DNA from 3 places in the Cellulomonas sp. P4_D11 genome. Region 3 is predicted to be linked to each of the others. Evidence: riboswitches for the same ligand, from Rfam matches in the RefSeq annotation. Region 3 holds a riboswitch; each other region holds the start of a gene.
The links. Region 3 has a riboswitch for S-adenosylmethionine ahead of AC1DT4_RS12880 (NADPH-dependent FMN reductase). Riboswitches for the same ligand answer to the same signal wherever they lie in the genome.
Positions count from the first base shown of each region.

Region 1: another riboswitch for S-adenosylmethionine. It lies ahead of AC1DT4_RS07715 (rhodanese-like domain-containing protein); the one in region 3 lies ahead of AC1DT4_RS12880 (NADPH-dependent FMN reductase).
Region 2: another riboswitch for S-adenosylmethionine. It lies ahead of AC1DT4_RS03075 (methylenetetrahydrofolate reductase); the one in region 3 lies ahead of AC1DT4_RS12880 (NADPH-dependent FMN reductase).

Region 1 is NZ_JBFUIK010000009.1:47,856-51,991, reverse strand. It holds gene AC1DT4_RS07720 (aminotransferase class V-fold PLP-dependent enzyme) at 69-1,463, opposite strand; SAM riboswitch class IV at 1,509-1,623, opposite strand; SAM riboswitch class I at 1,743-1,843, shown strand; gene AC1DT4_RS07715 (rhodanese-like domain-containing protein) at 1,854-2,267, shown strand; gene AC1DT4_RS07710 (O-succinylhomoserine sulfhydrylase) at 2,327-3,520, shown strand; gene AC1DT4_RS07705 (DUF1345 domain-containing protein) at 3,562-4,136, shown strand, end outside.
Region 2 is NZ_JBFUIK010000003.1:98,775-102,910, forward strand. It holds gene metE (5-methyltetrahydropteroyltriglutamate--homocysteine S-methyltransferase) at 1-1,202, opposite strand, end outside; gene AC1DT4_RS03075 (methylenetetrahydrofolate reductase) at 1,210-2,247, opposite strand; SAM riboswitch class I at 2,324-2,420, opposite strand; gene AC1DT4_RS03080 (hypothetical protein) at 2,588-2,803, opposite strand; gene AC1DT4_RS03085 (DNA-3-methyladenine glycosylase I) at 2,876-3,466, opposite strand; gene AC1DT4_RS03090 (TetR/AcrR family transcriptional regulator) at 3,536-4,136, opposite strand, start outside.
Region 3 is NZ_JBFUIK010000018.1:52,497-56,632, forward strand. It holds gene AC1DT4_RS12865 (tyrosine-protein phosphatase) at 1-284, opposite strand, end outside; gene AC1DT4_RS12870 (RNA polymerase sigma factor) at 281-1,528, opposite strand; gene AC1DT4_RS12875 (YciI family protein) at 1,509-1,901, opposite strand; SAM riboswitch class IV at 2,068-2,176, shown strand; gene AC1DT4_RS12880 (NADPH-dependent FMN reductase) at 2,193-2,720, shown strand; gene AC1DT4_RS12885 (flavin reductase family protein) at 2,717-3,262, shown strand; gene AC1DT4_RS12890 (LLM class flavin-dependent oxidoreductase) at 3,526-4,136, opposite strand, start outside.

The sequences.
Region 1 (4,136 bases), on a different contig from region 3:
TCGAAGTGACGTTCTGGCGGCGAAGTGACGTTCTCGGTCGGGCGGGCCGGGGGGTGGCAGGGCGGCGGTCAGTCGTCCAGGGCCGGGCCGCAGGCGGCTGCGGCTGTCGCGGCCAGGTGGTCCAGGCCGTGCACGGCGAGCAGCGGGCGCGTGTCGTCGACGACCGCCCAGCAGCCGTCGACCACCTCGTACCGGACGGCCGGACCTGACGCGAGGTACGCGGTGAGCGCCTCGACCAGGCGGTCGACGGCCTCGCTCGTCGTCCCGACGCCCACCGACGCGCGGATGGCGCCGCCCGACGCGCCGAGGTGCGCGAGCAGCGGGTGCGCGCAGAAGCGGCCGTCGCGGACGCCGATGCCGTGCTCGGCGGCGAGGTACGCGGCGACCAGGCCCGGGTCGTGACCCGGCACGGTGAACGTGAGGACGCCGACCGGCGCCGCGGAGTCCGGCCAGATGCGCGCGATCTCGACACCGTCGATGCCCGAGAGCCCCTCGACGAGCCGCGCCCGCAGCGCCTCCTCGTGCGCGGCGAGGGCGCCGGCGGGGAGGGCCGCCAGCTGGTCGCACGCCTCGGCCAGGGCGATCGCGCCGAGCACGTTCGGCGAGCCCGCCTCGTGCCGCGCCGGCGCCGGCTGCCAGACCGTCCGATCGGTCCGCACGTCGCGCACCGCACCTCCCCCTGCGAGGTACGGCGTGCCCGTGTCGAGCCAGTCGCGGCGGCCGACGAGGGCCCCCGCGCCGAACGGTGCGTACGTCTTGTGGCCCGAGAAGGCGACGTAGTCGGCGTCCGTCGACGTCAGCGAGAAGCCCCGGTGCGGGACCAGCTGCGCGCCGTCGACCGCGACCCGGGCGCCCTCGGCGTGGGCGAGTGCGACGACCTCGTCGATCGGCAGCGCCTCCCCCGTCACGTTGGAGGCGCCCGTGACGGTGACCAGGGCGTACGGCTGCCGGGCGAGCTCGGCGCGCAGGGCATCGAGGGTCGCGGCCACGGTGTCGCGGATGGGCAGGATCGTCGTGCGGTTGCCGTGCCGCTCGGACGACTGCACCCAGGGCAGCAGGTTGGCGTGGTGCTCGACGTCCAGCACCAGCACCCGACCGCCGGACGGCACGACGCCGGCCAGCAGGTTGAGGGAGTCCGTGGTGTTGCGCGTGATGATCGCGACGTCGTCGGGACGCGCGTCGACGAACCGCGCGATCGTCTGCCGCGCGGACTCGTACAGCGCGGTGGACACCTGCGACAGGTACCCGGCGCCGCGGTGCACGGAGGCGTAGAGCGGCAGCACCTCGGTCACGCGCGCCGCGACAGCCTCGAGCGCGGGCGCGCTGGCGGCGTAGTCGAGGTTGGCGTACACGCGCTGGGTGCCGTCCACGAGCGGGACGGTGGTGGTGCCGCCGACGACGGGGAGCAGCGCACCCACGACGTCGACGGAAGCACACGAGGTGCGCTCGGCGATGATGGTCATGGTGGTCCTCCGACACGTTCCGGGGGGACACCCTCGACAGGTGGGACCCCGCGCTTGCCGAACCCCGGACGGGGCGCGGCCAGGTCGTCACCCGGGGCACCCCACCGCGGAGGAGGGTTGCCGGCCAGCGAGCCGGGGCTTGACGCTGGCGCTCATGACCTGCAACGAGGGTCGCGGCAGCCCGCGGCACCTGTCAACGCACCGCGCGGTTCGTCTCGCCTGACGGGACACCGTGTCCACCAGTTGGTTCGGACCTGCCGACCGCGCGTAGCATCACCGGCACCATCCAGAGCGGCTGAGAGATCTGGCTCGACGACGCCGCAGCAACCCGCGGGCACCACGTGCCCGGCCGAGGGTGCTACCGCCAGGACCGATGAGACGAGGCCGTTGATGAGCTACGCCGGTGACCTGACCCCCCAGCAGGCCTGGGACCTCCTGACGTCCGACGAGACCGCCGTGCTCGTCGACGTCCGCACGGACGCCGAGTGGCGGTACGTCGGCATCCCCGACTCCGCGGCGCTCGACGGGCGCGCGGCCCTGGTCGAGTGGGTCTCCTACCCGTCGGGACGGCCCAACCCACAGTTCCTCAAGCAGCTCGCCGACGCCGGCGTCGGGGCCGGTCGACCCGTGGTGTTCCTGTGCCGCTCCGGCGTCCGGTCGATCGCCGCCGCGCAGGCCGCGACCGCCGCGGGCCTGGGCCCGGCCTACAACGTGCTCGAGGGCTTCGAGGGTGACGTCGGCCCCGACGGTCACCGCGGTCACTCCGGCTGGCGCGCCGCCGGCCTGCCGTGGCGGCAGGCGTGAACCCCCGGCGCGTCCCCGGCCCCGGCGACTGGGACGACCGCCGCGCCCCGCGCACCGACCTGCGGCCCGACACCCTCGCCGTGCGCGGCGGGCTGGTCCGCTCGCAGTTCCAGGAGACCTCCGAGGCGATCTTCCTGACGCAGGGGTACGTCTACGACGCCGCCGCGGAGGCCGAGGCCGCGTTCGCCGGCGAGGCCGACCGGTTCCTCTACAGCCGCTACAACAACCCGACGGTGTCCACGTTCGAGGAGCGCCTGCGGCTGCTCGAGGGCGCCGAGGCGGCGTTCGCGACGGCGTCGGGCATGTCCGCGGTGTTCACGTCGCTCGCCGCGCTCGTGCAGTCGGGGTCGCGCATCGTGTCCGCGCGCGCGCTGTTCGGGTCGACCGTCGTGATCTTCGAGGAGATCCTGGCCAAGTGGGGCGTGCGCACCGACTACGTCGACGGGCACGAGCTCTCGCAGTGGGAGGAGGCGCTCTCGACGCCGGCGGACGTCGTGTTCTTCGAGACGCCGTCCAACCCCATGCAGGACCTGGTCGACATCGCCGCCGTCAGCCGGCTGGCGCACGCCGCCGGCGCGACCGTCGTCGTCGACAACGTGTTCGCCACCCCGGTGCTCTCGCGGCCCCTCGAGCTCGGCGCGGACGTCGTCGTGTACTCGGCGACCAAGCACATCGACGGCCAGGGGCGGGTGCTCGGCGGCGCGATCCTGGGCACCGACGAGTACATCCACGGGCCGGTGCAGACGCTCATCCGGAACACCGGGCCGTCGCTGTCGGCGTTCAACGCGTGGGTGCTGCTCAAGGGCCTCGAGACGCTGTCGCTGCGCGTGCGGCACCAGACGGCGTCGGCCCTGCAGGTGGCGACCTGGCTCGAGCAGCAGCCCGGCGTGTCGCTGGTCCGCTACCCGTACCTGGCGAGCCACCCGCAGCACGAGCTCGCGCTCGCGCAGCAGTCCGGCGGCGGGACCGTCGTGACGTTCAACCTCGCAGTGCCGGCGGGCGCGCAGCCCGACGTCGCCAAGAAGGTGACGTTCGGCGTGCTCGACGCGCTGCGGATCGTCGACATCTCCAACAACCTCGGCGACGCCAAGTCGATGGTCACGCACCCGGCGACGACGACGCACCGCAAGCTGGGCCCCGAGGGGCGCGCGGCCGTCGGCATCGGCGAGTCGACCGTGCGGCTGTCGGTGGGCCTCGAGGACCCGGCGGACCTCATCGACGACCTGACGCAGGCGCTCGACACACTGGGGTGACACCTCCCTGATCCCGCCGTCGGGAGCGGAACACTGGCGGCGTGAGCAACTCGTCGTCGCTGGTCCGACTCCTGGTCGGAGTGCTGGCCGGGGTGGTCGTCGCCGCCGTCGTCGGCTGGACGTCGGCGGTCGCCGCGGTCCTCGCCGGCTGGGCGACCGTGGCCGCGGTGTTCGTCGTGTGGACCTGGGCGGCGGTCGCGCCGATGGGTCCCGACGACACCGCGTCGCACGCCACGCGCGAGGAGCCCACCCGGTTCGGCGCGCACGCCGTCGTCCTCGCCGCGGCGCTGGTCACCCTGGTCGGGGTCGTCGTCGTGCTGGTCGAGAAGGAGATCGGCCAGCTGCTGCCGACGATCGCCGTGCTCGCCAGCGTGCTGGCGTCGTGGGCCGCGATCCACACGGTGTTCGCGCTGCGGTACGCGCGCATGTACCTGACCGACGGCGCCGGTGGGATCGACTTCCACATGCGAGAGGCGCCGCGGTACACCGACTTCGCGTACGTCGCCGTGACCGTCGGCATGAGCTTCGCCATCTCCGACACCGACCTGGGCTCGTCGTCGATGCGCCGGACCGCGCTCGGGCACGCGCTGCTCAGCTACCTGTTCGGGACCGTGAT
Region 2 (4,136 bases), on a different contig from region 3:
CTGACCGCGTCGGACGCGGCGAGCAGCTGCTCGTGGATGGCCTCGCGACCCTCGGTCAGGCCCTCGGCGAGCGTGACGACCTCGACGACCTTCTCGTCGGCGAACGCGAGCCAGGTCTTCAGCGTCGCGTCGAGGTTCGGCTCGTCCTCGAGCGTGTGCGGGACGTGGAACAGCGACGTCGAGGTGCCGACGGTCACCGCGGCGGCGCCGAGGCCCTCGAGCTGCTCGAGGACGGCCAGCTTGGCGTCGAGGTCGGCGCGCCAGATGTTGTGGCCGTCGATCACGCCGGCGACCAGCGTCTTGGTCTCGAGGCCGGGGACCTTCTCCGTCGGCGCGTGGCCGCGGACCAGGTCGATGCCGATGGCCTCGACGTCGGTGGCGGCGAGCACCGGGAACGCCGCGCCGAGGTCGCCGTAGGGCGCCGCGACGAGGATCGCCGGGCGCTGCGGGCGGGTCAGGTCGGTGGCCAGCGCGCGGTACGCCTCGATGACGGACGCGAGCAGCTGCTCGGCCGGGACGGCGACCGAGTCGGAGACCAGGGCCGGCTCCTCCAGCTGGACCCAGGTGGCGCCGGCGGCGGCGAGGGCCTCCAGCAGCTCCGCGTAGACGGGCAGCAGGTCGGCCAGGCGGTCGATCGGCGCGAAGCCCTCGGGTGCGTCCTCGGTCGCCTTGGCCAGGGCGAGGTACGTGACGGGGCCGACGAGGACCGGCCGCGTGAGCACGCCGTCCGCCAGCGCCTCCGTGAACTCCCGGACCGGGCGGTCGCTGGCGAACCGGAACGTGGTCTCCGGGCCGATCTCGGGGACCAGGTAGTGGTAGTTGGTGTCGAACCACTTGGTCATCTCGAGCGGCAGGTCGTCGCCGCGACCGCGGGCCACGGTCGAGTAGCCGGCGAGGTCGAGCGCGCCGTCGGCGCCGACCACGTCCGCGAAACGGGCCGGCACGGCGCCGACCACGGCGGTGGCGTCGAGCACGTGGTCGTAGAACGAGAACGCGCTCGGGATGGCCGGCACGTCGGTGGCCAGGCCCAGCTCGGCCAGGCGGGTGCGCGTGCGGCGGCGCAGGTCCGCGGCGGTCGCCTCGACCTCGTCGGCGGTGGTGCGACCGGCCCAGAAGGCCTCGAGGGCCTTCTTGAGCTCGCGGCGGGGGCCGATGCGGGGGTAGCCGAGCACGGAGCTGGCGGGGAAGGTCGGGTTGCTCATGTGGTTCTCAGTCCCTCGGGGGTCGGGCGGGTGCCGTGTCCTGCGGCCATCCGGCCAGGTCGGGAGCTGTCCGAGCTCCGCCGTCGAGGTGTGCACCCTCGAGCAGGTCAAGTGCGGCATGGTGCTGGTTGAACGTGTACAGGTGGACGCCGGGTGCTCCGCCGTCCAGGACGCCGTTGACGAGGTCGACGCTGGCGCGGATCCCCCGGCGGTGGCGGTCGAGCTCGTCGTCGGCGGAGCCGAGCAGGTCCAGGAGATTCTGCGGCACGGGGACGCCGGTCAGCTCCTGCACCCGCAGCAGGCGGGCCGGGTCGGTGGTCGGGATGATGCCCGGGATGATCGGGATGGTGACGCCGGCCTCGCGGGCCTCCGCCACGATACCCAGGTAGTCGTCGGCGTCGAAGAAGACCTGCGTGATAGCGAAGTCAGCGCCGGCCTGCTGCTTGGCCAGCAGCGACGCCACGTCCTGCGCGCGCGTGCCGCCCGTGGCGTGGTTGCCGCGCGGGAACGCCGCGACCGCGACCGACAGCGGCCGGACCCGGGCGCGGACCGCCTGCGACGGGCTGTCGGCGCAGCGCTGGGCCTCGATGTCGCGCAGCAGCTCGACCAGCTCGCCGGCCGTCTGCAGGCCGTCGGGGTGCGCCTCCCAGTCGCCGCGGTCCGACGGCGGGTCTCCGCGCAGCGCCAGGAACGAGCGGAGCCCCTCGTCGAGGAACTCCCCGACGATCTCCGTGATCTCCGCGCGCGACGTCCCGACGCAGGTCAGGTGGGCGATCGGGTTGAGGGTCGTCTCGCGCAGCAGCCGGCGGACCAGCGCGCGCGTGGTGACCCGGGTCTTGCCTGACGCGCCATACGTCACCGAGACGAAGTCCGGGTGCACCGACTCGAGCTCCCGGATGGTCGACCACAGCCGCGGCGCGGCGTCCGGGTTGCGCGGGGGGAAGAGCTCGAACGAGATGGTCGGACGGTCGTTCGCCGTATGCGCGCGCGGCTCGGGCGCGACGTGCAGGCCGGGCGTGCGGGGTTCCACGGCGGCGGCGCTCACGGCGAGCCCGTGGCGGTGGTGGCGGTCGTCGACACCGGGCTGGTGCGGTGACACGCGGTCTGCGGGGACATGGCTCACTCCATCGTCCCTGGCGGAAGCACCCACACCCTCGGCGGGGAGGGGGGTTGCTGCGGCGTCGTCGAGCCAGGTCTCTCGGCCGCTCTGGATGGTAGGCGCGATGGTAGACCGCCGATCACATGCTGGGCAACCATGCTCGGTCCGTGAGACGTGAGCGTCCGTCGAGCGTCCCCGGTCTCAGGTCGCCGACGCGCCCGCGGGCGGGCGCGGCCGGGGCGGCGCAATGTCGCGCCCGCTCACCGGCGGGCGCGCACGTCTCCCGTCAGTGCGGGCGGCGCGGGGCGAGCGTGCTCGTCTGCAGACGGCCGCGCTGCGACGGCACGTCGAACCACGAGCTGGGGGAGCCGGCGGGGACGGACAGCAGCCCGTCCTGGACCGCCGCGAGGATCCCGGCGTCGGGGACGACGTTGTCCGTCAGAGCCTCGGCCGCCGCGCGCACGGCGTCGCGCCGGCTGTCGTGGTCGGGCATCTCCGTCATGTGCGGCACTGTAGTCCGCGTCACAGTCGGTTCCGAGACCCCCACGGCAGCGTCACCCGGCAGGAGTAGTGCTCACTCCGGCGGGTGATCGCGAGCGGCCGACGGACAGGTGGCCAGGTGGTCGTCGACGACCCCGCACGCCTGCATCGCGGCGTAGGCCGTCACCGGTCCGACGAAGCGGAATCCCAGCGACTTGAGCTCCTTGGCGAGCGCGCGCGACTCGTCGGTCTGCGCCGGGACGTCCGCCCAGGTCACAGGCCGGACGTGCGCGGTCCGGTCGGGCGCGTGCGACCACAGGACTGCGTCGAGCGTGCCGCCGGCGGCGTGCAGCTCGCGCAGCGCGCGGCCGTTGGCGATCGTCGCCTCGATCTTCGCGCGGTTGCGCACGATGCCCACGTCCGCCATCAGCCGCGCGACGTCGTCGTCCCCGAACTCGGCGACCACCTCCGGGTCGAACCCGGCGAACGCCGCCCGGAACGCGGGCCGTTTGCGCAGCACGGTGATCCAGGCGAGGCCGGACTGGAAGCCCTCGAGCGCGAACCGCTCGAACAAGGCGTGCTCGCCGTGCACGGGCACGCCCCACTCCTCGTCGTGGTACTGCTCGTAGAGGGGGTTGCCGTCACCGAAGCAACGGCCGGTGCGCGGGACGTCGGTCGAGGTCATGCGTCGCAGTCTGCCCGGCGCCGCCCACACCTCTCTGCGCCGTGTGGACGGCCGGGGGCTGTGGGCGGCTCAGGTGGCGGGGTCGGCGAGCGCGATCAGCCGGTCGATGCCGTCGAGGATGAGCACCGTCCCGAAGTCGAGCTCGGGCCCGTCGGTCCGTTCGGACCGGTCGTCCGGCCCGAACGAGAAGGCGCCCGCGGCGGAGGCGCGCAGCAGCGCCGGGTGGGTGGACGGCGACGCGAGGACGCCGATGAGGTCGCCCAGGTCCGGGGCCTCCTCGGCGTCGCTCGCCGACCCGACCGCGGTGGTGCGCGCGCTGCCGGTCAGCTCCTCGGTGACCCGCAGCTGGTCTAGCGCGTGCGTGGCCAGCAGCCCGATCGCCCCGACCTTCTGCCGCTCCGACAGCGGGGTGTCCTCCAGGGCCGCGAGCATCCCCTCCATCCAGGCGAGGCGCCCCGGCCCGACGGCGTGCAGCACGGTCGTCGTCCGGGCGAGCCACGGGTGCGCCCGCAGGATCGGCTGCTGGATGGCGAGGATCAGCTCGAGCCGCTCGCGCCAGCCGCCGACCTCGGGGCCGAGCACGGGCGGCCGGCCCGCGGCCCGGTCGGACATGAGGCTGAGCACCTCGTCCTTGGACGACACGTAGCGGTACAGCGACATGGTGGTGAAG
Region 3 (4,136 bases):
GCACCGCTCGGCAGGTCCGCGAGCGCGTCGAGCACGAGCAGCGTCGCCCCCGCGGGCAGCTGGTCCGGCCGACCCGACCGCTCGTCCTGCGTGCGGAGGTCGACCACGGTGCGGATCGCAAGACTCGCCAGCGACGGGTCCGTCGCGACCGCGGTGTCCGCGAGCTCGGCCGACCGGTAGGCCACCCCCGTCGCGACCGTGCCGCCGTCGGCGGTCGGACGCCCGCCGATGTCGCGCAGGTTGGTCACGGCGGGCGAGAGCAGGATGTGCGCGTCGATGGTCACGACGAGCAGCCTGCCGGAGCGTGCCGCAGGCGCGCCACCTGCAGCCGCAGGTAGTCCCGCTCCGCCAGGCTCGTGGTCCCCCGGGACGCCGCGAGCAGCTGCTCGGCGGCCTCGTCCGGCCGGCCCGCCCGCTCGAGCAGGTGACCGCGCACCGCGGCGAGGCGGTGGTGACCCGCGAGCGGCCCGTCGAGCTGGTCCAGCAGCGCGAGGCCGGCCTCCGGGCCGTGGACCATCGCCAGGGCGACCGCCCGGTTCAGGGTCACCATCGGGTTGCCGGTCATGCGCTCGAGCAGGCCGTACAGGGCCAGCAGCTGGGGCCAGTCGGTCTCGTCGGCGGTCGGCGCCTCGTCGTGCACCGCCGCGATCGCGGCCTGCAGCTGGTACTCGCCGACCGTGCCGCGCGCCAAGGCCCCCTCGACCAGCGCCACGCCCTCGTCGATCATCGCGCGGTCCCACCGGCTCCGGTCCTGGTCCGGGAGCGCGACGAGCTCGCCGTGCGGGCCGGTGCGCGCGGGGCGGCGGGCGTCGGTGAGGAGCACGAGCGCGAGCAGGCCGGCCACCTCGGCGTCGTCGGGGAGGCTCGCGTGCAGGTCACGGGTCAGCCGCAGCGCCTCGACGGCCAGGTCGGCGCGGGCGACCGCCGTCCCCGTGCTGCTGGCGTAGCCCTCGTTGAACATCAGGTACAGGACGCGGAGCACGGCCCGCAGCCGCGCGGGATAGTCGTCCGCCGACGGCATCCGGAACGGGCCGGCCAGCTCCCGCAGCGTCCGGCGCGCCCGGCTGAGCCGCTGGGCCATCGTCGGCTCCGGCACCACGAACGCCCGCGCGATCTCGGCCGTGGTCAGCCCGCCGACCGAGCGCAGCGTGAGGGCGATCGCCGACGGAGCGCTGAGCGCGGGGTGGCAGCAGCCGAAGAGCAGGAGCAGCGAGTCGTCGGCCTGGAGCGCGCCGCCCGCCAGGTCCATGGTGGCGACGAGCTCCTCGCGCCGCCGCCGGGCGTCCTCGCTGCGGTAGCGGTCCACCAGCTTGTTGTTGCCGACCACGACGAGCCACGCGTGCGGGTTGTCGGGCACGCCGCGCTCGGGCCACTGGGTGGTGGCGGCCAGCAGCGCCTCCTGCAGGGCGTCCTCGGCATCCGCGAGGTCCCCGGACCGCCGGACCAGCACGCCGAGGACCTGCGGCGCGAGCGCGCGCAGCAGGTCGTCCACGGTCGGGGCGGGCGGGTCAGTCAGGGTCCGGCGCATTCATCAGGGCGCGGACCTCGAACTCCTGCCGCAGCGGCACGCCGCCCGGCCCCGGGGCGGCCGACGCCTGCGCGGCGATCGCGATGGCCCGGGCCTCGTCCTCCACGTCGACCAGCCAGTAGCCCGCGAGGAACTCCTTCGACTCGGCGAACGGGCCGTCGACCACCTCGGGGGCGGACACGCCGTCCGACCGCACGAACTTCGCGGTGTCCGGCCACGCCAGCCCCTGGCCGTCGACGAGCTCGCCGGCGGCCACCAGCTCGGCGCCCAGGTCGTGCTGGAACTGGATGTGTCGCCGGACGTCCTCGGGCGCCCAGGTGTCGATCGACGGGACGCCCTCGAGGTAGTACTTCATCATCAGCAGGTACTTCACGGTGCGCTCCCGTTGATCTCGTGGCCCCCAGCGGGCTCCCGTCCACTGGTCGGAGCCGGTCGCACGTTCTCGACACGCATCCTTGCGGTTCCCGCCGCTGTCCGTCATTCGGGATTCTCCGGAGAAGCCCTTGCCGGGCCGCCGCCCGTTGCTACAACTCCGCCCAGGTCACGAGCACCAGCGCGAAGCCCCGGCTCGCTGGTCAGCAACCCCTCCACGACGGGGTGCTCCGGGAGATGACCCGGCCGTACCGACCGGTGCGGCAAGCGTGCAGCGAGAAGGAGCTCCACCGTGGTCCACCAGCCTGCCCCCTCCGTCGTCGCCCTCGTGGGCAACCCGAGGCCGGGGTCGCGCACCCTGGCCACCGCCGTGCAGGTGGCGGACCGGCTCGCCGAGGGCGCGGACGTCACGACGGTCGACCTCGCCACGATCGGCCACCAGCTCTTCACGGCCGACCGCTCGCTCCTCGACCCCGCGCTCGCGACGGTCGCGTCCGCGCGCCTGCTCGTCGTCGCCACGCCCGTGTACAAGGCGACCTACACCGGGCTGCTCAAGTCGTTCCTCGACCTCTACGGCCCCGACGGCCTGGCCGGCGTGGTCGCCGTGCCGCTCGTGGTCTCGGGCGGTCCGGCGCACCTGCTCGCCGGCGAGGTGCACCTGCGACCGCTGCTCGTCGAGCTCGGGGCCACCGTCCCCACCCGCGCGCTCGCCCTCACGGAGGCCGACCTCGCGGACCTGGACCCGGCGATCGACCGCTGGCTCGAGCGCGCGTTCGCTCCCCTGCGCGCCGCCCTCGACCCGGCCGTCGTGTCCGCATGACCGCCGAGATCCTCCGCGTGCTCGACGCCGACCTCGCGGAGCAGGACGAGCCGCAGCTGAGCCCCCAGGCCTACAAGGACGTGTTCCGCCGGCACCCCGCCGGCGTCGCCGTCGTCACCCTGCTCGACGACGAGGCGCGGCCCGTCGGGTTCACGGCCACCTCGGTCATCTCCGTCTCGGCCGAGCCGCCCCTGCTCGCGTTCTCGCTGGCGTCGACGTCCTCGTCGTGGCCCGCCCTGTCCCGAGCGCGCACCCTGGCGATCAGCTTCCTGTCCGCCGCCCAGGACGACGTGTCGGCACGGTTCGCGACCAGCGGCATCGACCGGTTCGCCGCCGGCGGCTGGACCGCGTTGGAGACGGGCGAGCCCGTCATCGACGAGGCCGTGTCCTGGCTGCGCGGGCGCGTCGTGCAGCGGGTGCCCGTCGGCGGGTCGTACCTCGTCTCGGTCCGGGCCCTGGAGCACGGCATCGCCGACGACGCCCTCCCGCTCGTCTACCACGACCGCACGTACCACCGGATCGGCGACCACACGGCCGTCTGAGCACCCGACCGCACACCCCGGCGCCCCGGCGCCGGGGTGTGCGCCGTGCCGCGCGGCACCGTCCTTCACAGACCCGCCCTCGCGCCTCCCCGCACCGGAGCGCTCGCGATGGGTTCAGGGATGGGTGCAGCATCCGTGGCCCTGGGGCCTACGAGTCCTGCACCCATCCCTGCATCGACCCCGCCGGCGCACCCTTGCGAGCCCGTCAGCGTCGCTCGGCTGCCTGGGTGGTCCGTGCGAACCGAGCGCGGGCTCCGTCTCGGTCAGGCGCGCGAGGTCGTGCGGGACGAGGCGCCGGCGCCGACCAGCTCGTCGTCGCCGAGGCCCCAGGCGCGGGCGAGCAGCTCGTACGAGCGGGCCGTGTCCGCGGGGTCGTGCGTGATCGTGGTGATGAGCAGCTCGTCGGCGGCGGTCGCGCGCACCAGGGCGTCCAGGCCGCGGGCCACCGACTCCGGGTCGCCGACCAGCCGCGTGTCGATCCGGTCCCGCAGCAGCGCGCGCTCCGACTCGTCGCGGAGCTCCCACGGCGTCGTCCTGCCCGGCCGCGGGTACGGGATCGCGCTCGCGCCGCTGCGGATCGAGAGCACCCACTCCGCGAACGGGTCGGCCAGCTCGGCCGCCCGGGAGGACGTCTCCGCGACGAGCACGTCGGCCGAGACGACGACGTACGGCGCCGCGAGCACGCCGGGCGTGAAGGCGTCGCGGTACGCCGCGACGGTCTCCAGCACGGTCGCCGGGCTCACGTGGTAGTTCGCCGCGAGCGGCAGGCCGAGCTCACCGGCCACCCGCGCGCTCTCCCCCGCGCTGGACGCGAGCACCCACAGGTCGAGCTCCGAGCCCTCGACCGCGGGGCTGGCGACTGCCCGCTCGCCGG